Regions from separate parts of the Pseudomonas sp. m6p genome, predicted to be linked through region 2. Evidence: predicted binding sites of a transcription regulator. Region 2 holds the regulator's gene; the other holds the start of a gene.

Region 1 (16,128 bases), 1.0 Mb from region 2:
GGCTGCAAGCGCTGCCGGCGTAACTCGTCCGGGTGCAGGCTTAACACGGCTTCGCTGACATGCCCGAACAATTGCGCTGCCGTGCCGGTGCGGCTCATGCCGTGCCATTGATCGCGCAGGCGGCCGGTGATCAGCGTCAGTGGGAACCGTGCATCGCGTTGTTCTTTGGCGGCGCGATAAGGATCGGCGACGAACTGCGCGCGACCGTTAGCCGTGGGAAAAATCCCGTCGCCATACAAGCGTGCCGTGCCTTGCCGGGCGCCGGCCGGAAAAGGCCATTGCTGCGGTCCCAGTTCATCAATCAATTGATGGCTGAGGCCCGACAAGTCCAGATCGCGTCCACGGGTCAGTTGTTTGTATTCGTCGAACAACTGCGCCGGCTGCTCGAAAGCAAACAGGCTCGGCTGAAGTGGGCGCAGACGTTTCTCCAGCCGCTGTGCGAAATCCACGGTGATCGCCCAGTCCGGCCGTGCTTCGCCCGGTGGGAGAATGGCCTGCCGTACGTGGGAAATGCGCCGTTCGGAGTTGGTCACTGAGCCTTGCTTCTCGCCCCAACTGGCTGCGGGTAACAACAGGTCGGCGAAGGCGGCGGTCTCGGTGGTGCGGAAGGCTTCCTGCAACACCACGAACGGGCAGGTCTGCAGCGCCTCGCGCACCGCCTGTTGATCAGGCATGGACTGTGCGGGATTGGTGCAGGCAATCCACAGCGCCTTGATCTGCCCGCTGCGCATCCGCTCGAACAGCTCGATAGCGCTGAGGCCGCTGGTTTGAGGCAGTTGATCGACACCCCAACAGGCTGCCACTTCGTCGCGATGCTTAGGATTGGCCGCTTCACGATGACCGGGCAGCAAATTGGACAGGCTGCCGGTTTCCCGCCCGCCCATGGCATTTGGCTGACCGGTCAAAGAGAAAGGTCCTGCACCCGGGCGGCCGATTTGCCCGGTGGCCAGGTGCAGATTGATCAGCGCGCTGTTTTTTGCGCTGCCAGCGGTGGACTGATTCAGGCCCATGCACCACAGCGACAGGAAACTTGGCGCGGTGCCCACCCATTCGGCGCACTGCTGCAATTGCTCGACACTGATCCCGCACAGTTGCGCAACCATTTGCGGGGTGTAGTCGCGCACCAGATTTTTCAGCTCAGGCAAACCGTCGGTGTGCGCCTTGATGAAGTCGCGGTCGATCCAGTCTTCCCACAGCAGCAGATGCAAAATCCCATGGAACAGTGCGACATCGGTGCCGGGCAGAATCGCCAGATGCAAGTCGGCCAACTCACAGGTGTCGGTGCGCCGGGGATCAATGACGATGACTTTCATCTGCGGCCGGCGCGATTTTGCCTCTTCCAGGCGTCGGAAAAGGACTGGATGGGCGTAGGCCATGTTACTGCCGGCGATCATCACGCAATCGCTCAGCTCCAGATCCTCGTAACTGCACGGCGGCGCATCGGCGCCGAGGCTGCGCTTGTAACCGACCACCGCCGACGACATGCACAGCCGGGAATTGCTGTCGATGTTGTTGGTGCCGACCAGTGCTCGTGCCAATTTGTTGAAGGCGTAATAGTCCTCGGTCAGCAACTGCCCGGAAATGTAAAACGCCACGCTGTCCGGGCCGTGTTCGGCGATGGTTTGGGCAAAGACCTGAGTTGCGTGATCCAGCGCCGTGTCCCAGTCGCAACGGCTGCGCGCCAGGCCTTTGCCCAGGCGCAGCTCCGGGTACAGCGCCCGGGCAGCCAGATCGCCGGTCACGTGCAGGGTCGAGCCTTTGCTGCACAGTTTGCCGAAGTTGGCCGGGTGCGCCGGATCGCCGCTGACGCCGAGGATGCGCTCGCCGTCATGCTCGATCAGCACGCCGCAGCCGACGCCGCAGTAGCAGCAGGTCGAGGCGGTCGTCTGGCGGTTCATCAGACCGCTTCCCGCAGTGCCAATTGCACGCGGCCGTTTTCGACCCGGGCCGGATGATGGTGCGCGCAGCCGATGTCCGGAGCCTGGGCCTCGCCGGTTTGCAGGTCGATCTGCCAGTTGTGCAGCGGGCAGGCCACGCGTTTGCCGTAGATCAAACCTTGTGACAGCGGCCCACCCTTGTGCGGGCAGCGGTCGTCAAGGGCGAAAACCTCGTCATCGCTCGTCCGAAAAATCGCGATGTCGCCTTTCGGCCCGGCAATGATCCGCGAACCAAGGGCATTGATCTCTTCCAGGGCACAGATATCGAGCCAGTTCATGCCGGCACCTCCAGGTTTTTCACGGGGATCACCTCGAATTCTTTCTTCAGTTGCGGCTGCGCGAGGCGCTCTTTCCACGGGTCTTGTTCGAACGACAGGGAGAACTGCAGGCGCTCATTCAGGGCCTTGCGGCGCTCGGGGTCTTCCAGCACGGCTTTCTTGATGTGCTCCATGCCGACCCGTTGCAGGTAGTGCACGGTGCGTTCGAGGTAGAAGGCTTCTTCGCGATAGAGCTGCAGAAACGCGCCGTTGTACTCGCGGACTTCCTCGGCGGTTTTCAGCTTGACGAAGAACTCGGCGACCTCCGTCTTGATCCCGCCGTTGCCGCCGATGTACATCTCCCAGCCGGAGTCGACGCCGATGATTCCTACGTCCTTGATCCCCGCTTCCGAGCAGTTGCGTGGGCATCCGGAGACAGCGAGTTTCACTTTGTGTGGCGACCACATGTTGAACAGGTCGTGCTCAAGCTCAATGCCCAACTGCGTCGAATTCTGCGTGCCGAAGCGGCAGAACTCGCTGCCGACGCAGGTTTTCACGGTGCGGATGGATTTGCCGTAGGCGTGGCCGGAGGGCATGTCGAGGTCTTTCCAGACGCCCGGCAAGTCCTGCTTCTTGATCCCCAGCAGGTCGATGCGCTGACCGCCGGTGACCTTGACCATGGGTACGTTGTACTTGTCGGCCACGTCGGCGATGCGCCGCAATTCCGCAGGGTTGGTCACGCCGCCCCACATCCGTGGCACCACCGAATAGGTGCCGTCCTTCTGAATGTTGGCGTGGGCGCGTTCGTTGATCAGGCGCGATTGCGGATCGTCCTTGGCTTCGCCGGGCCAGGTGGAAATCAGGTAGTAGTTCAGCGCAGGACGGCAGGTGGCGCAGCCATTCGGGGTGCGCCAGTTGAGGTAGCTCATGGTGTCGGCGATGGTCAGCAGATGCTGTTCGCGGATCGCCTGGCGGATCTGCCCGTGGTTGAGGTCGCTGCAACCGCAGATGGCTTTTTCGCTTTTCGGTTTGACGTCCGCCGCGCCGCCGACGGTGTTGATCAGGATCTGCTCGACCAGCCCGGCGCAGGAGCCGCAGGAACTTGCAGCCTTGGTGTGCTTCTTCACGTCATCGACGCTGAACAGGCCGTGTTCCTGAATCGCCTTGACGATGGTGCCCTTGCACACGCCGTTGCAGCCGCAGACTTCGGCGGTGTCGGCCATGGCCATGGCTTTGTCCTGGCCCTGATGTCCTACGTCGCCGATAGAATTTTCACCGAACATCAGGTGATCGCGGATCTCGCCGATGGCGTGATTCTCACGAATCTGTCGGAAATACCAACCGCCATCTGCCGTATCGCCGTACAGACAGGCGCCGACCAGCACGTCATCCTTGATCACCAGTTTTTTGTACACGCCGCCGATCGGGTCGGAGAGGGTGATGGTTTCGGTGCCTTCGCCGCCCATGAAATCGCCGGCGGAAAACAGGTCGATGCCGGTGACTTTCAATTTGGTTGAGGTCACCGAACCCTGATACCGGGCGAAACCCAGTTGCGCGAGGTGGTTGGCGCACACCTTGGCCTGTTCGAACAGCGGCGCCACCAGGCCATACGCGATGCCGCGATGGCTGGCGCACTCGCCAATGGCATAGATGCGCGGATCGTAGGTTTGCAGGGTGTCGTTGACCAGAATCCCGCGATTGCACGGGATGCCGGCGCGCTCCGCCAGTTCGGTGTTGGGGCGGATGCCGGCAGCCATCACCACCAGATCGGCAGGGATGATCTCGCCGTTCTTGAACTGCACCGAGCCGACCCGGCCATTGCCCGCGTCGTGCAGGGCCTGGGTCTGCTCGCACAAGCGAAAGTGCAGGCCACGGGCTTCGAGGGCGCTTTGCAGCAGTTGCCCGCTGGTCTTGTCCAGTTGCCGCTCCAGCAGCCATTCGCCGATGTGCACCACCGTGACGTGCATGCCGCGCAGCATCAGGCCGTTGGCGGCTTCGAGGCCTAGCAGGCCGCCGCCGATGACCACCGCGTGCTTGTGGGTTCTGGCGGTGTCGATCATCGCCTGGGTGTCGGCGATGTCGCGGTAACCGATCACACCCTGCAAGTCATTGCCGGGGATCGGCAGGATGAACGGTGTCGAACCAGTGGCGATCAGCAGGCGATCATATTCGGCCTCGGTGCCGTCTTCGGCAATCACCCGGCGTTTGACCCGGTCGATCTGCACCACCTTGCGGTTGAGCAGCAACTTGATGTGGTTTTCCAGGTACCAGTCGAGGTCGTTGAGCACGATCTCTTCGAAGGTCTGCTCACCGGCCAGCACCGGCGACAGCAGGATGCGGTTGTAGTTGGTGTGCGGTTCGGCACCGAAGACCGTGATGTCGTACAGCTCGTTGCTCAGCTTGAGCAGTTCTTCCAGGGTGCGAACCCCGGCCATGCCATTGCCGATCATCACCAGTTTGAGTTTTTTCATCAGGTTCTCCGGGGAGCGGTGGCTGGCCTCTTGTGGGCAGTCAGGCCGTGCTCGACAAATGTTGCGCAAACAAAAAAAGGCGTCCCGCTAGTTGCCTAGCGAGGACGCCTTTGTCCTGGTCCCGTTCTCTCGGGAAGCGCAACCTTCGTCGTTGAAGGTTGGGCTTTATGTATGGTGAAACGGGTAATGCAGTGGTTGTGCCAAGTGGCAGGATGGCGTGTTTATTAGGCGGAAGCGGTTATAGACGGGATTTTTTGCACCGAATCGACGCGGGTTGCTCGTTCGCGGGGCATTCAGGCAGACAGAATTGCTGTGATTGGAGTGGCCTCTTCGCGAGCAGGCTCGCTCCCACAGTGGATCGGTGTCGTTCACAAATCCCCTGTGTGCGAGCCTGCTCGCGAAGGGCGCGACGCGGTATCAGCGGTGAAACACCACCACCAGCAGCACCAGATTTCCCAACAGCGCCAACAACGCCACCGTCCGCCAGACCTTCAACGGCTCGCGCTCCAATAAAGGTCTGGGCCGCACACTCAAACTGCGTCGCTCACCCTGTTCCAGCACCAGCAACCATTCTTCAGCCGTTTCAAAGCGCTGTTGCGGATCGGCAGCCACGCCTCGCTCCAGACTCTGCGCAAGCCATTCCGGCACGTCCGGGCGGTAGCGACCGGCACTCACCGGCACGCCGAAGCGCGGCCGTTGAAAGGCTTCGATTTCGCCATAGGGAAAATGCCCCGTGAGCAGGAAGTACAAGGTCACGCCCACCGCGTACAGATCCTGTTGCGCACTCGGTGGCTCACCGCGAAACGCTTCCGGGGCGATATAACTCGGGGTTCCCGGCAGCGTTGACGGTGCGTCTTCGGACAGGCCGGGGCAATACGCCAGACCGAAATCCAGCAGGCGCAACTCGCCATCGTCGCCCAGGTGCAGATTCTCCGGTTTGATGTCGCGGTGCAGAATCTGCCGCCGATGCAGCAGGCCCACCGCCCGCAGCAGACGCTCGGCAATGTCCTGCCACTGTGCCAACGGTAACGGGCTGCTGTGTTGAAACAGCCGCGCCAGGGTCATCCCGGAATATTCGCGCATCACATAGTACAAATGCTGACGCTGGGTGCCGCTGTGGACTTCAGGAAAATGCCGCCCGGCGACACGCCTGAGGAACCATTCTTCCGACAACAAGGCCTGCCCGGCCTGTGGATCATCGGCCAGCCGTGGCGGCAGGGTTTTCAACAACCAGCTCCGACCTTGCCCGTCCAGCACTCGATACAGCAGCGATTGCTGGCTCTGAGCGACAACGTTCTGCACCTGCCAGCCTTCGAACATCTGCGCGGTTTTCAACGCTGGCGGCAGTGGCCATTGCTGCAAATGGATCAGCGCGTCGCCAATGCTCGCCTCGCCCAGCACATCGACCCGCACCAGCAACGCACTGGCGTTGTCCTGGCTGCCGGCCAGATGCGCGGCATTGACCAGCGTGTGTGCGGCACGGTCGAGATCCGGTTGATCGCGCAGGATCGCCGCGATTGCGGTATCGCCCAAGGTCGACCACACGCCATCGCTGAGCAGCACGAAACATTCGCCCTCGCGTAATTCACCGTCGAGAAAATCCAGCACCAGATGCTGATCCAGCCCCAGCGCGCGTTTGAGCACGTGCTGCATGCCCGGCTGCTCCCAGACATGATCCTGCGAAATCCGCTGCAAAGCGTCGGCCTGCCAGCGATAGACCCGGCAATCGCCGACGTGGGCCAGGGTGAAACGCCGACCGCGCAGAACCAGCGCGCTGACCGTGGTCAGCAACGGTTGCCCGCCGCCATTGGCCTGTAACCAGCGATTTTGCGCGAGCAGCAGGCGATCCAGCGCCTGCGGCACGCTCCAGGTTTGCGGTGTGGCGTAGTAATCCAGCGCCAGTGCCTGCAGGGTCGAGCGTGCAGCCAGGCCGCCGTCGGCGCATTGGCTTACGCCGTCGGCAATGGCGACCAGATAGCCTTTGCTCGCGGCCAGCGCCGGGGCGGGTGTCACCAGGCGCAGGGCGTCCTGGTTTTCCGCGCGCGGTCCGGTGGCGCTGGCCTGGGCAAAGCTCAGTTGCAGGGGCATTGCCGCCTCACACGCGTGCAGCAGTGACCGCCGCCGAACCCCAGGTGGTTCTCCAGCGACGTTTGACCCCGTGCAGGCCGAACCACGCCAGCACGCCGAGGCTGGCGAACAACCACAGCGCCAGTTGATAGCTGCCGGTGCTTTGCTTGATCGCGCCCATGCCGGCCGCCAAGGCAAAACCGCCGATGCCGCCGGCCATGCCGATCAGCCCGGTCATCACGCCGATCTCCAGACGGAAGCGTTGCGGCACCAACTGGAACACCGCGCCATTGCCGGCGCCGAGCCCGAGCATGGTGCAGACGAACAGCGCCAGTGCGGCGTAGGAGCTGGGCAGGTTGAAACCGACGGCGGCGATGCAGATCGCCGCCACGGTGTACATCGCCAGCAAGGTGCGGATGCCGCCGAAGCGATCCGCCAGCGCACCACCCAGCGGGCGCATCAGGCTGCCACCGAACACACAGGCAGCGGTGTAGTAACCAGCGGTTACCGGGCTCAGACCGTACTGATCGTTAAAGTAGCCGGGCAGGGCGCTGGCCAGGCCGATGAAGCCGCCGAAGGTCACGCTGTAGAAAAACATGAACCACCAACTGTCGCGGTCGCCGAGGGCCTTGAAGTAGTCGGCCATGGCTTTGGCCCTGGGCCGCTGCGGCGCGTTTTTCGCCAGCCAGGCGAACAGCACCAGCGTCAGGATCAACGGAATCAGGGCAAAACCGAACACGTTGCTCCAGCCGAACGACGCGGCCAGCACCGGGGCGATCAGCGCGGCGAACACGGTGCCGGAGTTACCGGCGCCAGCGATGCCCATCGCCTTGCCTTGATGTTGTGGTGGATACCATTGCGAGGCCAGCGGCAGGGCCACAGCAAACGAGGCACCGGCCATGCCGAGGAATAGCCCCAGCAGCAGCGCCTGTTCATAACTGTGGATACCGAGTTTCCACGCACCGAACAGCGCGCAGATCACGATCACCTGGCCGATCAGCCCGGCGGTCTTCGGCGACAGACGATCAGCCAGCATGCCCATCACAAATCGCAGCACCGCACCGGCGAGTATCGGCGTCGCCACCACCAGCCCGCGTTGTTGGGTGCTCAGGTGCAGGTCGGCGGCGATCTGCACCGCCAACGGGCCGAGCAGGTACCAGACCATGAAGCTCAGGTCGAAATACAGGAACGCTGCGAACAGGGTCGGGGTGTGGCCGGATTTCCAGAAGCTTGAATTCATCGCGCACCTCAGCTGAAAAGAGTCTCGAAAGGAGTCACAGCAGGTGGCGCGCCGCCACGGCCGCACCACCGGCCCCGGGCTGTGGGGCCAAAACGCAAAAACGCCGCTACCTGGTTCGCCGATGGGGCGAGCGGGGTGAGCGACGTCTTTGTCGTGGGTGGGGCAACCGCCGTTGGTTACCTGTGCTGAATGCTTAGCCAGATTTGTGCCAAGGATCAAAAGATCGCAGCCTTCGGCAGCTCCTACAGGAAATTGCGTGCCTTTGTAGGAGCTGCCGAAGGCTGCGATCTTTTGCTCTTCAATCAGCCGAGCAACTCACTCATGGCAATGATTTGCTCCGCCACCTGAATCAGTTTCTGCTGGCGGCTCATGGCCTGGCGGCGCATCAGGGTGTAGGCCTCTTCTTCGTTGCAGTCCTTCATCTTCATCAGCAGCCCTTTGGCCAGCTCGATGCGTTTGCGCTCGGCCAGTTGCTGGTCGCGGGCCAGCAGTTGCGCGCGCAAGGCCTGATCGCTTTCGAAGCGGGCCATGGCCACATCGAGAATCGGCTGCAGGCGCTGGGCGTGGATGCCTTCGACGATGTAGGCGCTGACCCCGGACTTGATCGCCTGACGCATCACCCCCGGGTCGTGTTCGTCGGTGAACATCACGATCGGTCGGGGCTGGTCACGGCTGACCAGCACCACTTGCTCCATCACATCGCGGCCCGGTGACTCGGTATCGATCAGGATCACGTCCGGGCGCACCGTTTCGACGCGGGCCGGCAGGTCGATGATCAGGCCGGACTCATCGATGACCTCGAAACCCGCCTCGATCAGCGCGGCTTTCAGGCGCCCGACTTTTTTCGCGGTGTCGTTGATCAGCAGAATGCGCAGCATATTGGCGGTCTCCTGTCAGCGGCGGGCGAGCAGAGGAGCGGCGTCGCTCAGGGCGTGCAGCTTGAAACTGCGGGCGTAAGCGGCCGGATCACTGCCGTCCCAGACTTTGCCATCGAGCAACTGGCTGCTGCGCATCTCTTTGCCCCACGCGGCGACACCGACGGCGGTGGCGGCTTCGCGGTAGATGTCCAGTTGCTGAACCTGGCGGGCCACCGCGAGGTAGTCGGGATCCTCGCGCAACAGGCCCCAGCGACGGAATTGGGTCATGAACCACATGCCGTCGGACAGATACGGCAAATTTACCTCGCCGTTGCCGTGAAAACGCAAGGCGTGCGGGTCCTGCCAGCGGTTGCCGAGGCCATCGGCGTAATCCCCGAGAAAACGCGGTTCGATGCAGGACAGCGGGGCGTCGAGATATTCCGGGGCGCTCAGCAACTGCGCGGTGCTGCGGCGGTTTTCCGCGCTTTGTTCAATGAAGCGGCTGGCCTCGAGAATCGCCATTACCAGCGCCCGGGCGCTGTTGGGGTATTGTTCGACGAACGCGCGGGTGCAGCCGAGGACTTTCTCCGGATGATCGGGCCAGATGCTCTGGCTGGTCGCCAGGGTGAACCCCAGATCCTGCTGCACGGCGGCTGCCGCCCACGGCTCACCGACGCAGAAACCATCGATGCGCCCGGCTTGCAGGTGCGCGACCATTTGCGGCGGCGGCACCACCACGCTGTCGACGTCCTGCAACGGATGAATGCCCTGACTCGCCAGCCAGTAATACAGCCACATCGCGTGGGTACCGGTGGGAAAAGTCTGGGCGAAGGTCAGTTTTGCGCGGGTTTGGTGCGCGTGCCGATCCAGCGCTTCAGGACTGGTCACGCCCAGTTGCTGCAAGCCGTGGGACAGGTTGAGGCTCTGGCCATTCTGGTTCAGCCCCATCAGCACCGCCATGTCACTCGGCGCCACGCCGCCGATGCCCAGATGCACCGCGTAAATCAGCCCGTACAGGCTGTGGGCGACATCCAGTTCACCGCTGACCAGTTTGTCGCGCAACGTCGCCCAGGACGCCTGACGCTTGAGGTTGATTGTCAGGCCGTAGGGCTGGGCAAAGCCTTGCGTGGCGGCCACGACCACCGAGGCGCAGTCGCTCAAGGCCATGAAACCGAGATTGATCACGCTTTTTTCCGGGGCATCACTGCCGTTGACCCAGGCCAGTGGCCCGACGGACGAATCACTCATATAAAGCCACCCTCAAAAAAACGCCGTCCCAGGTTTTGCTCAGGCAAAACCTGCGAACGACGCCATTGTCCGTGCCCGCACGCCGTCATTGGCCTGGGGGCTGATAACCCTGAAAGTGCAAGGCATATGCCAGTCAGGCTGATTTGCCTGTGCGCCTCGCGCCGGGGGGCGATGCCCGGCTATAATCGCCGCCTCTTTTCGCCGCCCGAGTCATCGCCGCCCATGTACACCCTGGCCCGTCAGCTGTTGTTCAAACTTTCCCCGGAAACCTCCCACGATCTGTCGCTGGATCTGATCGGCGCGGGTGGGCGTTTGGGCCTCAACGGCATGCTGTGCAAGAAGCCGGCGAACCTGCCGGTGACGGTCATGGGCCTGGACTTCCCGAATCCGGTGGGTCTGGCGGCGGGTCTGGACAAGAACGGCGCGGCCATCGACGGTTTCTCGCAACTGGGTTTCGGCTTTGTCGAAATCGGCACCGTGACCCCGCGTCCGCAGCCGGGCAACCCGAAACCACGGATCTTCCGCCTGCCGGAGGCCGAGGCGATCATCAATCGCATGGGCTTCAACAACCTCGGTGTGGATAACCTGCTGGCGCGGGTCGCGGCGGCCAAATACAAGGGCGTGCTGGGGATCAACATCGGCAAAAACTTCGACACTCCGGTCGAGCGCGCGGTAGATGACTACCTGATTTGCCTGGACAAGGTGTATGCCCACGCCAGCTATGTCACGGTCAACGTCAGTTCGCCCAACACCCCGGGCCTGCGCAGCCTGCAGTTCGGTGATTCGCTCAAGCAGTTGCTGGCGGATCTGGCCACGCGCCGTGCCGAACTGGCCCTGCGTCACGGCAAACATGTACCGCTGGCGATCAAGATCGCTCCGGACATGACCGACGAAGAAACGGCGCAGGTGGCTCAGGCGCTGATCGAAACCGGGATGGACGCGGTGATCGCCACCAACACCACCCTGAGTCGCGTCGGCGTCGAAGGCATGGAGCACGGTGACGAGGCGGGCGGTTTGTCCGGCGCCCCGGTGCGCGACAAGAGCACGCATACCGTGAAGGTGTTGGCTGAGGAACTGGGTGGTCGGTTGCCGATCATTGCGGCGGGTGGCATCACTGAAGGCAAGCATGCGGCCGAGAAAATCATGGCGGGTGCGAGTCTGGTGCAGATTTACTCGGGCTTCATCTACAAAGGCCCGGCCTTGATTCGTGAATCGGTCGACGCGATTGCCGCGCTGCGCTGAGGCTGTTGAGGACTCGTGATGAGGGGCTTTTGTGGCGAGGGGATTTATCCCCGATCGACTGCGCAGCAGTCGTAAAATTTGCATCCGCCGTTCGCCTGGCTCACTCGGGTGGATGGATTCGGGGCCGCTTTGCAGCCCATCGGGGATGAATCCCCTCGCCACAGGGATCTGTATCGTCCGGGGCAAGCATAAAAAAGGGCTCCTCGAAGGAGCCCCTGGGCCGTAGCCCGCCGTCCGGGAAGGACGTGCATGGTAAGTCGCTAGAAATTCAGATTGTCGTGTTGCAATAAGTGCCCTGTGTCAGCCGACGGCGTGAAGTTCGTTGAGTCTGTGGATCCCCGCAGTGCCGGTCATACCGTCCCAGTTGTCGCCGCGTCCTTCTCGCCAGCCGTTGATCCAGGCTTGGCGTACCGACGGTAGAGTAAATGGGCAAAGCTCGCGGGATTTGCCACCAACGCCATATTGATATCCGCGCAAAAATGCTCTTTCCAACGGATCACGCTTAAGTCTTCTCATAGGGTGTTTCCCTCACTTGTTGACTGTTTTCGTCGCGTTGACCTCAATCGAGGTCTGGCAGAAAAAACTCTGCCGTTGGGCGGCTCGCTGCCGGCGTGGCGAGCCAAGGTGTTGACGCCGTTGCGACGTCAACCTGTGGTCAGTTCTAACCAATGAGTCACAGCGAGGGAATGATCGTTTTGTCATAAGGACGTAACGAAAGTAGTGCTACAGCCATAAGTAACGACGGGTTTCATGAAGGTTTCTGCAGCAAACCCCGGTATGATCGGCCCCGCGCTGGATGATGGGGTTAATCCTTTAGTGAGAATGACCCACGTTTGCGCTTGGGTAATATGCGACGAAGGGTCGCTTTAAGACTTTTTGTTTCATCAACTTTTTTATCTGTCCCGGCATCTAAGCTCTTTTAACCCGAGCAGCGGGGATGGAACGGCACACCTTCGTGCCACGCGGGCGTTCTTGTGGAAAAGCGCCTGATTGAAAACCGGATCGGCAATGTGTTGCCGGTTCACTAGCCAAAGGCTCTGGAAATACCATGTCCGATCGTTTCGAACTCTTCCTCACTTGCCCCAAAGGCCTTGAAGGCCTGCTCATCGAGGAAGCCGTCGGGCTTGGCCTTGAAGAGGCCCGCGAGCACACCTCTGCCGTGCGTGGCATGGCGACCATGGAAACCGCTTATCGCCTGTGCCTGTGGTCGCGTCTGGCCAACCGGGTGCTGCTGGTGCTCAAGCGTTTCCCGATGAAAGACGCTGAAGACCTGTACCACGGCGTGCTTGACGTCGAGTGGCAGGATCACATGCTCGCCGACGGCACCCTGGCCGTGGAATTCAGCGGCCACGGCTCGGGCATCGACAACACCCACTTCGGCGCGCTGAAAGTCAAAGACGCCATCGTCGACAAACTGCGTACCCCGCAAGGCGACCGTCCGTCAATCGACAAGCTCAACCCGGATCTGCGCATTCACCTGCGCCTGGATCGCGGCGAAGCGATTCTGTCCCTCGACCTGTCCGGTCACAGCCTGCACCAGCGCGGCTACCGCCTGCAGCAGGGCGCGGCGCCGTTGAAGGAAAACCTCGCGGCAGCGATCCTGATCCGTTCCGGCTGGCCGCGCATTGCGGCCGAAGGCGGCGCGCTGGCTGACCCGATGTGCGGTGTCGGTACGTTCCTCGTCGAAGCCGGGATGATCGCCGCCGACATGGCGCCGAACCTGCGCCGTGAGCAGTGGGGCTTTACCGCCTGGCTGGGCCACGTCCCGGCGCTGTGGAAAAAACTCCATGAAGAAGCCGTCGAGCGTGCCGCTGCCGGTCTGGCCAAGCCGCCGCTGTGGATTCGCGGTTACGAAGCCGACCCGCGCCTGATTCAACCGGGTCGCAACAACGTCGAGCGTGCCGGTCTGAGCGAGTGGATCAAGATCTATCAGGGCGAAGTCGCGACCTTCGAGCCGCGTCCGGACCAGAACCAGAAAGGTCTGGTGATCTGCAACCCGCCGTACGGCGAGCGTCTGGGCGACGAAGCCAGCCTGCTTTACCTCTATCAGAACCTTGGCGAGCGACTGCGTCAGGCCTGCCTGAACTGGGAAGCGGCGGTGTTCACCGGCGCGCCGGATCTGGGCAAGCGCATGGGCATTCGCAGCCACAAACAGTATTCGTTCTGGAACGGCGCGTTGCCGTGCAAACTGCTGTTGATCAAAGTGCTGCCGGATCAGTTCGTCACCGGCGAGCGGCGGACCCCGGAACAGCGTCAGGCCGAGCGTGAGCAAGCTGCTTACGATCAAACCCCGAACGAGCCGCAAGAGCGCAAGTTCAACAAGAACGGCAACCCGATCAAACCGACGCCAGCCCCGGCCCCGGTGATCGAGCAGCCGCGCCTGAGCGAAGGCGGGCAGATGTTTGCCAACCGCCTGCAGAAAAACCTCAAGGCGATGAGCAAGTGGGTCAAGCGCGAAGGCATCGACTGCTACCGCGTCTACGATGCCGACATGCCGGAATACGCCATGGCCATCGACCTGTATCACGACTGGGTGCACGTGCAGGAATACGCCGCGCCGAAGTCGATCGATCCGGAAAAGGCCTCGGCACGCATGTTCGACGCCCTGGCCGCGATCCCCCAGGCGCTGAACGTCGACAAGAGCCGCGTGGTGGTCAAACGCCGCGAGCGCCAGAGCGGCACCAAGCAATACGAACGTCAGGCGGCGCAGGGCAAGTTCAATGAGGTCAGCGAAGGCGGCGTCAAGCTGCTGGTGAACCTCACTGACTACCTCGACACTGGGCTGTTTCTCGATCACCGGCCAATGCGCATGCGCATTCAGAAAGAGGCGGCCGGCAAGCGCTTCCTCAATCTGTTCTGCTACACCGCGACCGCCAGTGTGCACGCGGCCAAGGGCGGTGCGCGCAGCACCACCAGCGTCGACCTGTCGAAGACTTACCTCGACTGGGCGCGGCGCAACCTGTCGCTGAACGGCTTCTCCGACAAGAACCGTCTGGAGCAGGGCGACGTGATGGCGTGGCTGGAAAGCAGCCGCGACGAGTACGACCTGATCTTCATCGACCCGCCGACCTTCTCCAACTCCAAGCGCATGGAAGGCATCTTTGACGTGCAGCGTGACCAGGTGCAGTTGATCGACCTGGCCATGGCACGTCTGGCTCCGGGTGGCGTGCTGTACTTCTCCAACAACTTCCGAAAGTTCCAGTTGGAGGAGAACCTCGCCGAGCGTTACGCGGTCGAGGAAATCAGCGCGCAGACCATTGATCCGGATTTCGCCCGCAATACCAAGATTCACCGCGCCTGGAAAATCACGGCGCGTTGACACTTGCCATGGTTGGATCCACAGAGCCTTGATTTTTAAAGGCTCTTGGATCCGATCAGCGCTAGCCAAATTAATGGCTAATAGCTATAACTCAACGCATGGCCAATGGGGTTTTCCCCCCGAAACAATGGCGTCGTGAGTTGCCCCTATGTCGTTGCACCCCGTGCGCCCAAAGATTCTGGGTTTTATCAGTGAAGACGTCTCGGCCTGGCTGGTCGCGATACTGGTATTGCTCGCCGGCGGGATTCTCACGGGGCTGCTCGCCTGGGCCACCCTCAATCAGTTTCACCATCAACTGCGCCAACGCTTTCAGCTGCTGGCCAATGAGCGTTACAGCCGCATCGAAGAACGTTTCCAGGATCAGGAACAGCGTCTCGACGGCCTGCGCCGTTTTTTCGCCAACTCCGATTCGGTCTCACGTAGCGAATTCGACGGCTATGCCAAACCGCTTCTGTTACGCACCCAGGCCTATTCCTATGCGCCGCGGGTCAGCCATGCCGAGCGTTCGGCGATCGAACAAGCGGTGCGTAGCGAAGGGTTCAGCACCTTCACCTTTCGCGAGCTGAATGCTGACGGCCAGTTGCAGACCGCCGGTGATCGTCCCGAATACGTTCCGGTGATCTACACCCAGAGCCAGAGCCGCTTGCCCACCCCGCTGGGCTATGACCTGCTGGCGCAACCGTTGCGCCGGGCGACGCTGGAACGCGCCGACCGCAGCGGGCACATGGCGGTGTCGCAGCCGTTGCATCTGGTGGGGATTGATCCGGCCTATGCCCGGGGCGTCTTGCTGCTGGCGCCGGTCACCGAGGAGGGCGCGGCGAAAGGTTCTGCGCAAGGGTACGTGATGGCGGTGATCAGCATGCAGCAGTTGCTGGCCGACGGACTGCCGGAGGAAACCCAGGATTTCCTCACGGTGCGTATTCTCGACCTGTCCACCGACGATCAGCATGAAGTGCTCTACGAGTCCGCCAACAAGGCCGGGGCCAGCGACCTGTCCGCGACACGTCTGGTTCGCATGGCCGACCATGATTATCAAGTGGACATTCAGCCCAGCGAGGCATTTTTACAGGCCAACCATTCTTCCATCAGCAGCCTAGTGGTGCTGGGCGCGCTGCTGAGCCTGTTGCTCAGCGCGTTGCTGTATGTGCTGGTCAGTCAACGCCAGCGCGCCCTGCGCATGGTTGAACTGCGCACGCAGGAACTGCACGCCCGCGAGCAGGAGTTGCGCGGCACCCACGGTCAGTTGCGCGGGGTGCTGAATGCCGCGACCCAGGTGGCGATCATTGCCACGGATCTGCGCGGGGTGATCAACACCTTCAACCCCGGCGCGGAACAGATGCTCGGCTACAGCAGCACCGATGTGGTCGGCCACATGACCCTGGAAAACCTGCATCTGCCGCGAGAGCTGGCTGCGCGTTCCGCGGAGTTGAGTGCGCGTTACGGCAAGAGCATTCCGACCTGCCACGCGATGTTGGTCGAGGGCGGTGAAG
Region 2 (16,128 bases):
CATCATGATGTTTTCGGTACCGGTCACGCTGACGGTATCAAAGAAGAAGTGCGCACCGCGCAGGCCGCCTTCAGGCGCCTTGGCCTTGATGTAGCCGCCTTCGACGTCGATCACCGCGCCCATGGCTTCGAGACCACGGATGTGCAGGTCAACCGGACGCGAACCGATGGCGCAACCGCCAGGCAGAGCGACTTCGGCTTCACCGAAACGGGCAACCATCGGCCCCAGAACCAGGATCGAGGCACGCATGGTTTTCACCAGCTCGTACGGCGCGATCAGGGTCTTGATGGTACGTGGGTCGATTTCAACGCTGAGTTTCTCGTCGATCACAGGCTCGATGCCCATGCGACCGAACAGCTCGATCATGGTGGTGATGTCGTGCAGGTGCGGCAGGTTGCCAACGGTCACCGGGCCATCGCACAGCAGGGTGGCAGCCAGAATCGGCAGGGCGGAGTTCTTCGCCCCGGAGATACGGATTTCGCCATCAAGACGAACGCCACCGGTAATAATCAATTTATCCATAAGAATCTCGACGCCCTAGGGCTCAGGTGCGCTCGGCCCAGGCCGCGCTGCTGAAAAATTTCATAGTGACCGCGTGGATGCTGCCATCAGCGATCCAAGGGTTCAAATGGGCATAGATGCTTTGCTGACGCTTGACCGGGCTCAACGCCGCCAGTTCATCACTAATCACGTTCAGCTGGAAGTTGCAGCCTTCGCCTTCAACTTCCACCTGCGTTCCTGGCAGCTTTCCTTCAAGGAAGCTCTTCACTTCTACGGCCTGCATGCTCAACCTCAATCGGCGCCCTGTGCGCACGGGTCGGACATCATACAAAAAAGCCCCGCGCCTGCGAACCCCGCATTGGCAGGACTCTGACGGGGGGCTTGTTTGTCGATGCGGGTTCAGGGGTGCGCCAGCAACTCGGTCAGTTCGCTGACCTGAGCGATTTCGCGCATGTCTTCCGGCATCGCGCGGACGCTGACGGCCTTGCCGGCCGCCTGAGCATCGCGCATGAAGCACAGCAGCAAGGACAAGCCGACGCTGCTGGACTTCTTCACTGCCGAACAATCAATCACCAGCGATGCCGCCTTGCTGGACTTGATCAGCGCCTGGCCCTCCTTGCGCAGGTCGGGGCCCGTGCGATAGTCCAGCACTCCGCTGAGCAATAGCTCGTCGACATCACTCATACGAACTGCCGCCTCATTCATTGCGCTGGCTTCTCGGCAGCTTTCTCGGTGGTTTCCTTGGCCTTGGCCACTTCGCCAGCCCAATTGTTGATGGTCTTGTCCAGATCGTTGCCATTGCGCTGCATCGCATCCGCGAACTGATCACGGAACAGCTTGCCGATGTTGATGCCGTTGATGATCACGTTGCGCAGCTTCCACTCACCGTTGATCTTCTCCAGCGTGTACTGCACCGGATAGATCGCGCCGTTGCTGCCCTTGACGGTCATGCCGACGCTGGTGCGATCACCCGATTCATCCTTGGCCGGATCAACCGTGATGCCCTGATTGTTGTATTCGAGCAAGGCATTGCCGTAGAACTGGAACAGGCCTTTCTTGAAGTTTTCCTGGAAGGTCTGCATCTGCGCCGGCGTGGCCTTGCGCGAATACTTGACCGTCATGATGCTCTTGGAAATGCCCTCGGCATCCACTACCGGGCCGACGATGTTGTTCAACGCGGCATAGAAATCAGCCGGATCCTGCTTGTATTTCGCTTTGTTGGCCGACAGGTCGGCCAGCATCCGGTTCGTGGTGTCCTGAACCAGATCGTGCGCCGATTGCCCGGGCGCAGCGTTAGCCAGCAGTGGCAGTGTCGCAAGCAACACCAACAGGCCACGTCGCAAGGTAGAGATCATTCAAAAGCTCCTCATTTGGCGTCTTTGCTAACGGTATTGAGCAGGAATTTACCGATCAGGTCTTCCAGTACCAGAGACGACTGCGTGTCGTGGATGGTTCCACCATCCTTCAGACGAGTGTCTTCCCCACCCACGCTGATACCGATGTATTTCTCGCCCAACAGGCCAGCGGTCAGGATAGACGCTGTGGAGTCGGTCGGCAGGTTGTCGACCTTTTTATCCACTTGCAGGGTGACCCGACCGGTGAAGCTGTCGCGATCCAGATCGATGGCCGTGACCTTGCCGATGGTTACACCGGCCATGGTCACTTTGGCTCTGACCGTCAAACCGGCGATATTGTCGAAGTAGGCATACAGCTTATAGGTGTCGGTGGTCGAGGTCGGAGACAGGCCACTGACCCGCAGCGCAAGCAGCAACAAGGCCAGGATCCCTGCCAGCAGGAACAGGCCGACACCGATTTCCAGGGTGCGGTTTTGCATCAGAAATCTCCAAACATCAAAGCGGTCAGAATAAAGTCCAGGCCGAGCACTGCCAGCGAGGCAAACACCACGGTCTTGGTGGTGGCACGACTGATACCCTCGGAAGTGGGCTCACAGTCATAGCCTTGGAATACGGCAATCCAGGTCACTACAAAGGCGAAAACAATACTTTTGATCACGCCGTTGAGCACGTCACTGGTGAAATTCACGCTGTTCTGCATGTTCGCCCAATAAGAGCCTTCATACACACCCAGCCAGTCGACAGCCACCCACGATCCACCCCAGATGCCTACCACGCTGAAAATCATCGCCAGCACCGGCAGGGAAATGAAACCGGCCCACAGGCGCGGAGCAATGATGTACTTGAGCGGGTCGACACCGATCATTTCCAGGCTGGAAAGCTGTTCGGTGGACTTCATGTTGCCGATTTCGGCCGTCAGCGCCGAACCGGCACGCCCGGCAAACAGCAGCGCCGTCACCACCGGACCCAATTCACGCAGCAAGGTCAGGGCGACCATCTGCCCCACTGCCTGCTCCGAACCGTAGCTCGACAGAATACTGAAGCCCTGCAGCGCCAGCACCATGCCGATGAAAATCCCGGAGACGACGATGATCACCAGCGACATCACGCCAACCGAATGCAGTTGCTTGACCAGCAGACCAAAACCGCCACTGATGCCGCCACGACCGAGCAGGGCGTGAAACAGGAACAGGGTCGCGCGGCCAAACACCGCCACGGCGTCGATCGCCGTCTCGCCAAAGCGGCGTACGCGTTCTATCAATGAAATTCTGCGCATCAGCGCTTCCCCAGAAGATCTGCGCGGTAATCCGTCGCTGGAAAATGGTACGGCACCGGGCCATCGGGGTTGCCGGTCATGAACTGGCGAATACGCGGTTCATCCGAGTTCATCAATTCGTCCGGCGTACCCTGCCCCAGCACCTGACCATCACCCACTACATAAATGTAGTCAGCGATGCTCGCGGTTTCGGCCAGGTCGTGGGAAACCACAATGCTGGTAATGCCCAGCGCATCATTGAGCAGACGGATCAGGCGCACCAGCACGCCCATGGCGATCGGATCCTGACCAACGAAAGGCTCGTCATACATGAGAATCTGCGGATCGAGCGCGATCGCCCGCGCCAGCGCCACGCGACGTTTCATGCCGCCCGACAGCTCGTCCGGCATCAGCTCGATCGCGCCGCGCAGTCCAACCGCCTGCAATTTGAGCAGGACGATGTCGCGGATCATCTCGTCCGGTAATTGGGTATGAACCCGCAAGGGGAAAGCGACGTTCTCGAAGACATCGAGATCGGTAAACAGCGCGCCACTCTGAAACAGCACACCCATGTGCTTTCGCGCATCGAACAGATCACTGCGCGACAGCGTCGGCAGGTTCTGACCGTTGACCCAGACTTCCCCGCTGGAGGGACGCAATTGCGCGCCCATCAGTCGCAGCAGCGTGGTCTTGCCACACCCGGAAGGCCCCATGATGCCGGTAACCTTGCCACGCGGGATGCGAATATCGACGTTATTGAAAATGCTGCGCGCACCGCGCTTGAAGGAGACTCCCTTCAGCTCGACCGCGTAGGCGTTATCGGCACTCATCTAAACTCCTTGCGATGCAGCCTCTCACTCGGACGCCTGGCTTTCCGCAGAAAGCACATACCTCCCGGGCAGGCCGAACTGGCGGCGAACTATATCACTGCAAACGCCAAGCGCCCAAGGCCCATGCCCCTCCGCGTTCAACGATATGACAGGCCCGACGGCACTTTTTCGGGGTTTTGGTTGCCAGGAATGACAAAGCTCGACGAACTTGCGTGAGGCTTTTCAACATAACCGCTATAATCGCCGCCTTTTCATCGGGCTATACGATTTCTGACATGAGCCAATCCAGCGACCTGATTCAATCGGCACAACGCACCATCCGCCTCGAAGTGGAAGCCGTACAAGGCTTGTTGCCCCATATCGACGCCGATTTCGTACGCGCTTGCGAGATGATTCTGGCCAGCAAGGGCCGTGTGGTAGTGGTCGGCATGGGTAAATCCGGGCACGTCGGCAACAAGATTGCCGCGACCCTGGCCAGCACCGGCACCCCGGCCTTTTTTGTTCATCCAGCCGAAGCCAGCCACGGTGACATGGGCATGATCACCCGCGATGACGTGATCCTCGCCCTCTCCAACTCCGGCTCGACCAACGAAATCGTCACCCTGCTGCCGTTGATCAAACGCCTGGGCATCCAGTTGATCAGCCTGACCGGCAATCCACAGTCACCGCTGGCCAAGGCCGCCGAAGTCAATCTCAACGTTCACGTCGAGCACGAAGCCTGCCCGCTGAACCTGGCACCGACTTCCTCGACCACCGCTGCGCTGGTCATGGGCGATGCCCTGGCCGTGGCGCTGCTGGAAGCCCGGGGTTTTACCGCCGAAGATTTTGCTTTCTCCCACCCGGGCGGCGCCCTGGGTCGACGCCTGCTGCTGAAAGTGGAAAACGTCATGCACGCCGGCCAGGAGCTGCCGCAAGTGCAACGCGGCACCCTGCTCAAGGACGCGCTCATGGAAATGACCCGCAAGGGCCTGGGCATGACCGCGATCGTTGAAGCCGATGGCAAACTCGCCGGGATCTTCACCGACGGCGACTTGCGCCGCACCCTGGATCGCAGCATCGACATCCGCAGCGCCACCATCGACCAGGTCATGACCGCGCACGGCAAGACCGCACGGCCCGAGATGCTCGCCGCCGAAGCGCTGAAAATCATGGAAGACCACCGAATCAACGCACTGGTGGTCGTGGACGAAGAAGATCGCCCGATCGGCGCCTTCAACCTCTCCGATCTGCTGCGTGCAGGAGTGATGTAATGACAACCGATCTGCTGCAACGCGGCAAAGCGATCAAACTGGCGGTGTTCGACGTCGATGGCGTCCTCACCGACGGGCGCCTGTACTTCCTCGAAGACGGCAGCGAATTCAAGACCTTCAACACCCTCGACGGCCAGGGCATCAAGATGCTGATGAATGCCGGCGTCGAAACCGCCATCATCAGCGGCCGCAAGACGCCGGTGGTTGAGCGCCGGGCGAAGAACCTCGGCATCCCGCACCTGTTTCAGGGCCGCGAAGACAAATTGGTGGTTCTGGACGGCCTATTGGCGCAACTGGGCCTAAGCTATGAACAGGTCGCCTACCTCGGTGACGACCTGCCTGACCTGCCGGTGATCCGCCGCGTAGGCTTGGGCATGGCCGTGGCCAATGCTGCCGACTTCGTGCGCGAACACGCCCATGGCGTCACTCGGGCCCGCGGTGGCGAAGGTGCCGCCCGAGAGTTCTGCGAATTGATCCTGCGCGCCCAGGGCCGCCTCGATGCGGCCAACGCCGCGTACCTGTGAGCCAAACCATGTTTAGCAAAAAATTTCGCAACTTCCTGTTGTTCGGCTGTATCGCTGCCCTGTTCGCAGCGGTCGGCTACTGGAACATCAGCCCTGAACGGTTCCTCGACAAACCTGTGACCAAGGTCGAAGACACCGCCATCGACTGGTACGCCACGAACACGCATACCCTGCAATACCTTCCGGACGGCAAGGTGCAGTACGAAATGACGTCGGACAAGGCCGAGCATCTGAAAGCGACGGACGTGACACTGGTCACCAAACCCGACCTCAACATGTTCCGCGGCACAGACTTTCCGTGGCACGTGACCAGCGAGCGTGGCGAAGTGAACCCGGACGGAACCCAGGTAGAACTGATCGACTCGGTACGCATCAAGCGCACCGATGAAAAGAACCGCGACACCCTGATCACCAGCACCCGCATGACGGTGTTCCCTCAGCAGCAATATGCGCAGACCGAGCAACCCGTTAGAATCGACGGCGCTGGCGGTGTATCGACTGGCGTGGGAATGAAGGCGTATTTGAAGGAAAGCAGGATACACCTGCAATCGAACGTAAGAGGACAGTATGAGGCTCGTTAAAACCCTCCCTATTTTGCTCAGTCTGGGCGCAGCACTGGGAAGCGTGAGCGCCTGGGCTCTGCCGAACGATCAGCAGCAACCTATCCGCATTCAGGCCGACGACGCCCAACTGGACGACAAGAACGGCATCGCCACCTATAAAGGTGACGTGATCATCACCCAGGGTTCGATGATCGTTAAGGGCAATACGGTAACCATCACCCGTACCCCGACCGGCGACATCGACGTGGTGACCTCGGTGGGTAACCTTGCCTACTTCGAGCAGTTGCAAACCCAGGGTGACACCAAGCCTGTACAGGGCTGGGGCGTGACGATCCAGTATCACGCCGCGCAAAACCGCGTCGTGCTGATCGACAAGGCCAAGGTTGTCGACAAGGACAACAACACCACCCAAGGCGAGAAAATCGTCTATGACACGGTGAGAAAACTGGCCAGCGCCGGTCGCGCTACCGGCAACAAGGTCACCGAGACGCGTCCGCGCATCGACATGGTGATCCAGCCGAAGAAGAAAACCGACGAGAAAACCCAGTAATGGCAACTCTGAAAGCTCAGCACCTGGCCAAGGCCTATAAAAGCCGTCAGGTCGTGCGTGACGTCAGTCTGTCGATCGACAGCGGCCAGATCGTCGGCCTGCTCGGCCCGAACGGTGCCGGCAAGACCACCTGCTTCTACATGATCGTCGGCCTGGTGCAGGCCGATCAGGGTCGCGTGCTGATCGACGATCTGGACGTCAGCCACCAGCCGATGCACGGTCGCGCCAAGGCCGGTATCGGCTATCTGCCGCAAGAAGCGTCGATCTTCCGCAAACTGTCGGTGGCCGACAACATCATGGCCATCCTCGAGACCCGTCAGGAACTCGACAAGGCCGGCCGTCGCAAGGAGCTGGAAAGCCTGCTGCAGGAGTTCCATATCAGCCACATCCGAGACAACCTCGGCATGAGCCTGTCCGGTGGTGAACGCCGTCGGGTGGAAATCGCCCGCGCCCTGGCGACCGCCCCGAAATTCATCCTGCTCGACGAACCGTTCGCCGGTGTCGACCCGATCTCGGTCGGCGACATCAAGCAGATCATCCATCACCTCAAGGCCAAGGGCATCGGTGTGCTGATCACCGACCACAACGTGCGTGAGACGCTGGATATCTGCGAGACCGCCTACATCGTCAACGACGGTCAACTGATCGCTGAAGGCGATGCGGCAACCATCCTTGCCAACGATCTGGTGAAGGAAGTGTACCTGGGCCACGAGTTCCGCCTCTAAAGCGCGAGCGCATTCGGCCAGCCGTCCGGGTGCTGTAACGCTGAAGCGCTTTTTTTATACGCTTTATTGTTACAGCGCTCTAGGCAAACACGACAGTTTCAGGCATATAATTTGCTTAAGTTTGGCGCTTCGGCGCCCTGTAGTGGATGGCGCATGCGCGCCGGCGAATAAGGTGTTAAGCCCCTGCCATGAAACCATCGCTAGTCTTGAGAATGGGCCAGCAGCTGACGATGACACCGCAGCTGCAACAGGCCATCCGCCTGCTCCAATTGTCGACCCTGGACCTGCAACAGGAAATCCAGGAGGCCCTGGAATCCAATCCGATGCTCGAGCGCCAGGAAGAAGGCGACGACTTCGACAACTCCGATCCATTGGCCGACAACGCCGAACAAAAAACCAACACCGAGATTCAGGAACCTTCCTATCAGGAAACCGCCCCGACGGTGGACAACCTGGAGGAAGGCGAATGGAACGAGCGCATTCCTAACGAATTGCCCGTTGATACCGCCTGGGAAGACGTCTACCAGACCAGCGCCAGCAGCCTGCCCAGCAGCGATGACGATGAGTGGGACTTCACCACCCGCACCTCCGCCGGGGAAAGCCTGCAAAGCCATCTGCTGTGGCAACTGAACCTGGCGCCGATGTCCGACACCGACCGCCTGATCGCCGTGACCCTGATCGATTGCATCAACAATCAGGGCTACCTCGACGAAACCCTCGAAGAAATTCTCGACGCCTTTGATCCGGAACTCGACATCGAGCTGGACGAGATCGAAGCCGTCCTGCATCGCATCCAGCAGTTCGAACCCGCCGGCATCGGCGCACGCAACCTCGGCGAATGCCTGTTGCTGCAACTGCGTCAGCTCCCGGCCAAGACTCCTTGGCTGAACGAGGCCAAGCGTCTGGTCAGCGATTACATCGATCTGCTTGGCAGTCGCGACTACAGCCAGCTGATGCGACGCATGAAGCTCAAGGAAGACGAGCTGCGTCAGGTCATCGAACTGGTGCAGAGCCTCAATCCGCGCCCGGGTTCACAGATCGAATCCACCGAAGCCGAGTACGTGGTGCCTGACGTGATTGTGCGCAAGGACAACGAACGCTGGCTGGTCGAGCTGAATCAGGAGTCGGTGCCTCGTCTGCGGGTCAATGCGCAGTATGCCGGCTTCGTGCGACGCGCCGACACCAGCGCCGACAACACCTTCATGCGCAACCAGTTGCAAGAGGCACGCTGGTTCATCAAGAGCCTGCAAAGCCGCAACGAAACCCTGATGAAGGTGGCCACCCAGATCGTCGAGCATCAGCGCGGCTTCCTGGAATACGGCGATGAAGCCATGAAACCGTTGGTCCTGCATGACATCGCCGAGGCGGTCGGCATGCACGAATCGACGATTTCCCGGGTCACCACGCAGAAATTCATGCATACCCCTCGGGGCATTTATGAACTGAAATACTTTTTCTCCAGCCACGTCAGCACCTCTGAAGGCGGTGAATGCTCCTCCACGGCGATCCGCGCGATCATCAAAAAACTGGTCGCGGCGGAAAATCAGAAAAAGCCATTGAGTGACAGCAAGATCGCTGGTTTACTGGAGGCACAAGGCATTCAGGTGGCTCGCCGCACCGTCGCCAAGTACCGCGAATCCCTCGGGATCGCGCCTTCGAGCGAACGCAAGCGGTTGATGTAAGCCACGTTACAGCGTTCCAGTGGCAGGCTATCCGGCCTGCCGCTTTATGCACTGGCAACGAAGGAGAAGCTGTATGCAAGTCAACATCAGTGGACACCAACTGGAAGTGACCGAACCTCTGCGCACCTACATCAACGAGAAACTCGAACGATTGGAGCGCCATTTCGACAAGATCACCAACGTGCAGGTCACGATGTGCGTCGAAAAGCTCAAGCAGAAAATCGAAGCCACCTTGCATATTCCCGGCAGCGAAGTGGTCGCCAACGCAGAAGATACCGACATGTATGCTGCGATCGACTCACTGACCGACAAGCTGGATCGCCAACTCAAAAAGCATAAGGAAAAGACCCAGAGCCTCCTCCAGGGCGCAACCGGTCGTTAACACCCCCAACCCATGATCCGACTTGAAAGTATCCTGACCCCCGGCCGTTCCCTGGTGAACGTGCCGGGCGGCAGTAAAAAGAAAGCCCTCGAACAGATTGCCAACCTCATCCATAAAGAAGTGCCGGATCTGGCCATGCAGGATGTGTTCGATGCGCTGATCGCCCGTGAGAAACTCGGTTCCACCGGTTTCGGCAACGGCATCGCCATTCCCCACTGTCGCCTCAAAGGCTGCGAAGCGCCTATCAGCGCATTGATGCACCTTGATGCCCCCATCGATTTCGATGCCATCGACGGCGCTCCGGTTGACTTGCTGTTTGTCCTGCTGGTCCCGGAAGCGGCCACCGATGCTCACCTGGAATTACTGCGCCAGATCGCCAGCATGCTCGATCGCAAGGAAGTGCGCGAAAAACTGCGCAGCGCACCGAGTAACGAAGCCTTGTATCAGGTCGTCCTGAGCGAGCAGAACGGTCATTAATCATGCGTTTGATCATCGTCAGCGGCCGCTCCGGCTCGGGTAAAAGTACTGCCCTGGATGTCCTTGAGGACAACGGCTACTACTGCATCGACAACCTGCCGGCCGGCCTGCTGCCGGAACTCGCCGAACGCGCCCTGATTCATACCGAGCTGGCCCAGCCGCTGGTGGCCGTGTCGATCGATGCACGCAATCTGCCGAGCCACCTGTCGCGTTTCCCCGAACTGCTTGAAGAAGTCCGTGCCCGGCACATCCAGTGCGATGTGTTGTATCTGGATGCCGACGAAGAAACGCTGCTCAAGCGCTTCTCGGAAACCCGCCGGCGCCATCCGCTGAGCACTGCCAATCGTTCGCTGGCCGAAGCGATTCAAGACGAGACGGCCCTGCTGGGCCCGATTGCGGACCTGGCCGACCTCAAGGTCAATACTACCAACCTGAATCTGTACCAACTGCGTGACACCATCAAGTTGCGCCTGCTGAACCAGCCGGAGCCGGGCACGGCATTTCTGGTCGAGTCGTTCGGCTTCAAGCGCGGCATGCCGGTGGATGCGGATCTGGTATTCGACGTGCGCTGCCTGCCCAACCCGTACTGGAAGCCGGAGCTACGCGCCCAATCGGGTCTCGATGCACCGGTCGCCGAATACCTGGCGGCGCAACCGGAAGTCGAGGAGATGTATCAGGATATCTTCGGCTATCTGAATAAATGGCTGCCACGCTTCGCTGCGAGCAACCGCGCCTACGTCACCATTGCCATTGGCTGCACAGGTGGGCATCACCGCTCCGTTTACCTGACCGAACGCCTGGGTCAGGCCCTGCAGAAAACCCTGAAGAACGTCCAGGTTCGCCACCGCGACCTCACTTAAAGGATTCACACCGCGATGCCTGCTCTGGAAATCGAAATCATCAATAAACTGGGCCTGCATGCCCGAGCGTCGGCCAAGTTCGTCGGGGTGGCGGGCCAGTTCCCGGATTGCACGATCAGAGTGGGTCGTACACCAGAAACAACCGTGGACGGTAAAAGCATCATGGCGATGATGATGCTGGCTGCCGGCAAGGGCACGAAGATCTATCTGAGTACTGAAGGCCATCAGGAACAGGAAGCGCTGGATGCGCTGGTGAAGTTGATCAACAACTACTTCGACGAAGGCGGCTGACAGCTCAGAAACAAAAGATCGCAGCCTTCGGCAGCTCCTACATTGGAATGCGTTCACTGTAAGAGCTGCCGAAGGCTGCGATGTTTTTTCAGCCCAACGCCGTATCCATCACCATCATCAGACAAAACCCGATCAGCAAACCAATACTGGCCAGCTTGTCATGACCATTGCGTCGCGACTCGGGGATCACCTCATGCGTCACTACCAGCAACATCGCTCCCGCGGCCAGCGCCAGCCCCAACGGCAACAACAACTCTGCCAGGCTGACCAGCCACGCACAGAGCAGCGCAAACACCGGCTCGACCAGCCCTGACGCCGCACCGATCAAAAACGCCTTGACCCGCGACATCCCGGCCCCGGCCAACACCAGCGCAATCACTAACCCCTCCGGCACATCCTGCAAGGCGATGCCCATCGCCAGACTGTCGGCATCCGGCATGCCGCCGCCAGCAGACACCCCCACCGCCATGCCTTCCGGGATGTTGTGAGCAATGATGGCGAAGACGAACAACCAGATCCTTGGCGGGATCACCGGGCGCTCAGGGGTACCGACGAGCATTTCCGGTGAGGCGCCGGACAGTTTCAGATCCACCAGATACAGACCGAATGCACCGAGCATGATGCCGAAACAGATCAACCCGCTGGCAGCCCACGGTGTCAGGCCCAGGTTTTCAGCAGATGCGATGCCTGGCACTATCAGTGAGAATGCGGTCGCCGCCAGCATTACCCCGGCGCCGAAACCCAGCAGCGTATCGCTGAGCCTCTGAGGCATGCGCCGGATCACCAATACCGGCACCGCCCCGAGCGCCGTGCCGAGGGCGCAGATCGCGCCGCCCTGCAATGCCCGGGACAGCTTGGGCTCCAGATTCAGCCATTCCAGCCCGTGTGCCACCAGCAAGGTCGTGCCCGCTAACAGCAACAGCGTACCGACTGCGTAACGAAACATACGTCCACCGCCGATCGCCAGTGTTTCAGTACCCATAGTCAGCCTTGGATTGTTTTCATGGATGACTCAAACCAGAGCAGCCTGATAACGCGCGGCAACTTCAGGCCAATTGATCACGTTGTAGAACGCGTTGATGTATTCCGGACGACGGTTCTGATAACGCAAATAGTAGGCGTGTTCCCAGACGTCCAGACCGAGAATCGGCGTATTGCCATTCATCAGCGGGCTGTCCTGATTGCCGCTGCTTTCCACGATCAGCTTCTTCTCGGGAGTGACGCTGAGCCAGGCCCAGCCGCTGCCGAAACGGGTCAGTGCGGCTTTGGTGAAGGCTTCCTTGAAGCTGTCGAGGCCGCCCAGTTGGTCATCAATCGCCTTGGCCAGCGCGCCTTCAGGCTTGCCGCCACCGTTGGGCACCATGATTTCCCAGAACAACGAATGGTTGGCGTGACCGCCCCCCTGATTGATCACGGCCGCACGGAGTTTTTCCGGTAACTGCTGGACGCTGGCGACCAGTTTCTCCACCGGCCACTCGGCATACTCTGTGCCTTCGACGGCAGTGTTGAGGTTGTTGATGTAGGTCTGGTGGTGCTTGGTGTAGTGAATCTCCATGGTTTGCGCATCGATGTGCGGTTCCAGGGCGTCGTAGGCGTACGGCAAGGCAGGCAAGGTAAAGGCCATTTCAGTGGACTCCATGATGGTGTGAAGCCGAAGCGCGGCGTGCGTTGCCGGTATCCGGGTGCAGCAGGCGTTGGGTGCGCGGGTATTCGCCGTGTTCGCCGATGAAATTCAGCAGCTCGACGTAGGTCTTGCTGCTCTGGCGCAACGCCGCCTCCCGCAGGGTCGGGCGCAGGCGCTCGTCCTGCATGGTTTGCAACAGCCGTTGATGAATCGCGCAGAGGTACTCGGCGCTCTCCTCCGGCTGGTTCAGGCGCAGGTGCAGGTCCGCCAGGTTGTGGTGGGAGATAACGCAGGCCGCCACCGCTTCGTCGGCATCCGTCCAGCGTTCGAACAGCACTTGAGCCAACGCCAGGGCTTGCAGATAAGCCTCGCGGGCGTCAATCAGCTCGCCGAGCATGAAGCAGCGATTGGCCCGTTCGATCGTGCGTTTCCAGTGCTCCATGGTGAACCTCCAAAGCGGTTGCGGGATTTATACGCCGCCGGCAGTGAGTTTCTCGGGGTTGAGTAACTCTTCCAGTTGGCTGCGCGACAGATCGGTGTGCTCCAGCGCGACGTCAATCACCGGGCGCCCCTGTTTGTAGGCCTGCTTGGCGATTTCCGCGGCTTTCTGGTAACCGATGATCGGGTTGAGCGCGGTGACCAGAATCGGGTTGCGCGACAGCGCTTCCTTGAGCCGCGACTCGTTGACCTTGAAGCTGGCGATGGCTTTGTCGCCGAGCAGACGGCTGACGTTGGCCAGCAGTTCGATGCTGTTCAAGAGGTTCTGGGCGATGATCGGCAGCATCACGTTCAGCTCGAAGTTGCCCGACTGGCCGGCGATAGTGATCACCGAGTCGTTACCGATCACCTGCGCGGCGACCATCGCGGTGGCTTCCGGGATCACCGGATTGACCTTGCCCGGCATGATCGACGACCCTGGCTGCAAAGCTTCCAGCTCGATTTCACTGAGACCGGCGAGCGGGCCGGAGTTCATCCAGCGCAGGTCATTGGCAATTTTCATCAGCGACACGGCAATGGCCTTGAGCTGGCCGGAGACGGCGACGGCGGTGTCCTGCGAGCCGATCAGGGCGAACAGATCTTTGCCTGGAGTGAATTGCACATGGGTCAGCTGGCTTAATTGGCGGCTGAAACGCGCGGCGAATTCCGGGTGCGCATTGATCCCGGTGCCGACGGCCGTGCCACCCTGCGCCAGCGATTGCAGGCTCGGCAGCAGATCCTGCAGATGACCGATATTGGCCTTGAGCTGCTGCGCCCAACCATTGAGCACCTGACTCATGCGCACCGGCATCGCATCCATCAGGTGCGTGCGACCGGTTTTGACGTGGTGATGCACTTGCACGGCTTTGTTTTCGATGACCTGCACCAGGTGCAGCAACGCCGGCAGGAGTTGTTCGTGCAACGCCAGGGCGGCGCTGACGTGAATGGTGGTCGGGATGATGTCGTTGCTGCTCTGGCCGCAGTTGACATGATCGTTCGGGTTGACCGGCTCGCCAAGCAGGCGACTGGCGAGGGTCGCGATTACTTCGTTGGCGTTCATGTTGGAACTGGTGCCGGAGCCGGTCTGGAAGATATCCACCGGAAAATGCTGCATGAAATCGCCTTCGAGCAGGCCTTGCGCGGCGTCGCTGATGGCCTTGCCTTGCGAGGCGCTGAGCTGGTTGAGTTCAACGTTGGCCCGTGCGGCGGCGGCTTTGGCGAGGATCAGCGCACGGATGAACTGCGATGGCATCGGTTTGCCGCTGATCGGGAAGTTATCCACTGCGCGCTGGGTCTGCGCGCCGTAGAGAGCGTCCACCGGCACCTGCAGTTCGCCCATGCTGTCGCGCTCAATACGAGTCTTGGTCATCGGTAAATCCTTGGACTGATTCAATGAGAGGAATCGAGGGTTGCAACTCGCAGGTCGCCAGTTGCCAGGTGTAGCGCTGCCAACGCTGGAGTCGGCAGTTGCACAGCGACAGACGCTCCATTTCACGCAGCGGGCGCCAGGCTTGATCGAGACACAAGCTGCGCCAGTGCCATGGCAACGCGATGTCGGTGGCTGTGTCGAGCAGCAGACGGAAGGAGGTTTCAGCGATGGTCCACGGGGAAGTCGCCGTACAGCAGGCCAGATAACGGCCTTCGGCCAGGTAATGTTCGATCAGGCGCGGTTCGTCGGGGTCCATCGCGCAACGGATCTGGCGACTCATCCAGCGCCAGCTTTCGAGGTATGGCTGCTCGTGCAAGGCAGAACTCATGATCCGGGACTCGTGCGGAGATGAGATTAATTATTAGATGATAATGAGAACCAAAACAAGAGCACTTGGTTACACAAACTTCATTGTGGGAGCGAGCCTGCTCGCGAAGGCGTCGTGTCAGTCACCGCTGCGGTCGGCTGTTAAATCGCTTTCGCGAGCAGGCTCGCTCCCACAGGGTTTTGTGTCGAGCCATGAAAAAGGCGCGCCACCCGATTGGGTGGCGCGCCTTTTTGTAACCGCCGGGTTTTAGCTGCCCGCCACAGTCATCCGCTCGATCAACACAGAGCCCGTGCGAATATTGCTGCGCAGCTCCAGATCATTACCGACGGCGACGATCTGTTTGAACATGTCGCGCATGTTGCCGGCGATGGTCACTTCCTGCACGGCGAACTGGATTTCGCCATTCTCGACCCAGAACCCCGCCGCTCCGCGCGAATAATCGCCGGTGACCATGTTCAAGCCATGACCCATCAATTCGGTAACCAGCAAGCCACGACCCATGCGTTTCAACAGCGCCGCCTGGTCTTCATCACCGTGAGTGACGAACAGATTGTGCACGCCACCCGCGTTGGCGGTGCTTGGCATGCCGAGTTTGCGCCCGGAGTACGTGCCGAGGATGTACGACACTAATTCGCCCTTTTCGACGAACGGTTTAGCGTAGGTGGCCAAGCCATCACCGTCGTAAGAGGCACTGCCCATGGCGCGCATCAGATGTGGACGCTCATCGATGGTCAGCCATTCCGGAAACAGCTTCTGCCCCAGCGTGCCTTCGAGGAACGACGATTTGCGATACAGACTGCCGCCGGAGACCGCTGACAGAAAGCTGCCGAACAACCCGCCCGCCAGCTCGGCGGAAAACAGCACCGGCACTTCGCAGGTTGGCACCGGACGCGCGCCCAGACGACTCGCGGCCCGTTGCGCGGCACGCTGGCCGATGCTCACTGGATCCGCCAGCAGGCTGCCCTGACGGTTGACGTCATACCAATAATCGCGCTGCATCTGACCATCGGCTTCGGCGATCATCA

What was found. Region 2 encodes sigma-54, which starts transcription at its own class of promoters, with help from an activator protein. Its sites were predicted from a motif close to ANTGGCATNNANNTTGCTNT; they were not measured.
Region 1: a site for sigma-54 is predicted at 10,192-10,211, ahead of ACYZUM_RS05725 (CmpA/NrtA family ABC transporter substrate-binding protein). Genes of this name have one in related genera too.

The regions. Positions count from the first base shown of each region.
Region 1 covers NZ_CM147084.1:1,204,816-1,220,943, forward strand. Annotated here, with positions in the region: gene ACYZUM_RS05695 (nitrate reductase) at 1-1,898, opposite strand, end outside; gene nirD (nitrite reductase small subunit NirD) at 1,898-2,215, opposite strand; gene nirB (nitrite reductase large subunit NirB) at 2,212-4,665, opposite strand; gene ACYZUM_RS05710 (bifunctional protein-serine/threonine kinase/phosphatase) at 5,083-6,753, opposite strand; gene ACYZUM_RS05715 (nitrate/nitrite transporter) at 6,761-7,972, opposite strand; gene ACYZUM_RS05720 (ANTAR domain-containing response regulator) at 8,275-8,850, opposite strand; gene ACYZUM_RS05725 (CmpA/NrtA family ABC transporter substrate-binding protein) at 8,866-10,077, opposite strand; gene ACYZUM_RS05730 (quinone-dependent dihydroorotate dehydrogenase) at 10,300-11,319, shown strand; gene rmf (ribosome modulation factor) at 11,620-11,835, opposite strand; gene rlmKL (bifunctional 23S rRNA (guanine(2069)-N(7))-methyltransferase RlmK/23S rRNA (guanine(2445)-N(2))-methyltransferase RlmL) at 12,368-14,638, shown strand; gene ACYZUM_RS05745 (sensor domain-containing diguanylate cyclase) at 14,787-16,128, shown strand, end outside.
Region 2 covers NZ_CM147084.1:177,784-193,911, reverse strand. Annotated here, with positions in the region: gene murA (UDP-N-acetylglucosamine 1-carboxyvinyltransferase) at 1-522, opposite strand, end outside; gene ACYZUM_RS00865 (BolA family protein) at 545-784, opposite strand; gene ACYZUM_RS00860 (STAS domain-containing protein) at 901-1,206, opposite strand; gene ACYZUM_RS00855 (MlaC/ttg2D family ABC transporter substrate-binding protein) at 1,203-1,856, opposite strand; gene mlaD (outer membrane lipid asymmetry maintenance protein MlaD) at 1,868-2,335, opposite strand; gene mlaE (lipid asymmetry maintenance ABC transporter permease subunit MlaE) at 2,335-3,132, opposite strand; gene ACYZUM_RS00840 (ATP-binding cassette domain-containing protein) at 3,132-3,941, opposite strand; gene ACYZUM_RS00835 (KpsF/GutQ family sugar-phosphate isomerase) at 4,217-5,191, shown strand; gene ACYZUM_RS00830 (KdsC family phosphatase) at 5,191-5,715, shown strand; gene lptC (LPS export ABC transporter periplasmic protein LptC) at 5,724-6,296, shown strand; gene lptA (lipopolysaccharide transport periplasmic protein LptA) at 6,283-6,828, shown strand; gene lptB (LPS export ABC transporter ATP-binding protein) at 6,828-7,553, shown strand; gene ACYZUM_RS00810 (RNA polymerase factor sigma-54) at 7,742-9,235, shown strand; gene hpf (ribosome hibernation-promoting factor, HPF/YfiA family) at 9,309-9,617, shown strand; gene ptsN (PTS IIA-like nitrogen regulatory protein PtsN) at 9,630-10,094, shown strand; gene rapZ (RNase adapter RapZ) at 10,097-10,954, shown strand; gene ACYZUM_RS00790 (HPr family phosphocarrier protein) at 10,970-11,245, shown strand; gene ACYZUM_RS00785 (ZIP family metal transporter) at 11,334-12,227, opposite strand; gene ACYZUM_RS00780 (superoxide dismutase) at 12,258-12,869, opposite strand; gene ACYZUM_RS00775 (hypothetical protein) at 12,871-13,311, opposite strand; gene ACYZUM_RS00770 (class II fumarate hydratase) at 13,339-14,715, opposite strand; gene ACYZUM_RS00765 (FagA protein) at 14,696-15,103, opposite strand; gene pmbA (metalloprotease PmbA) at 15,350-16,128, opposite strand, start outside.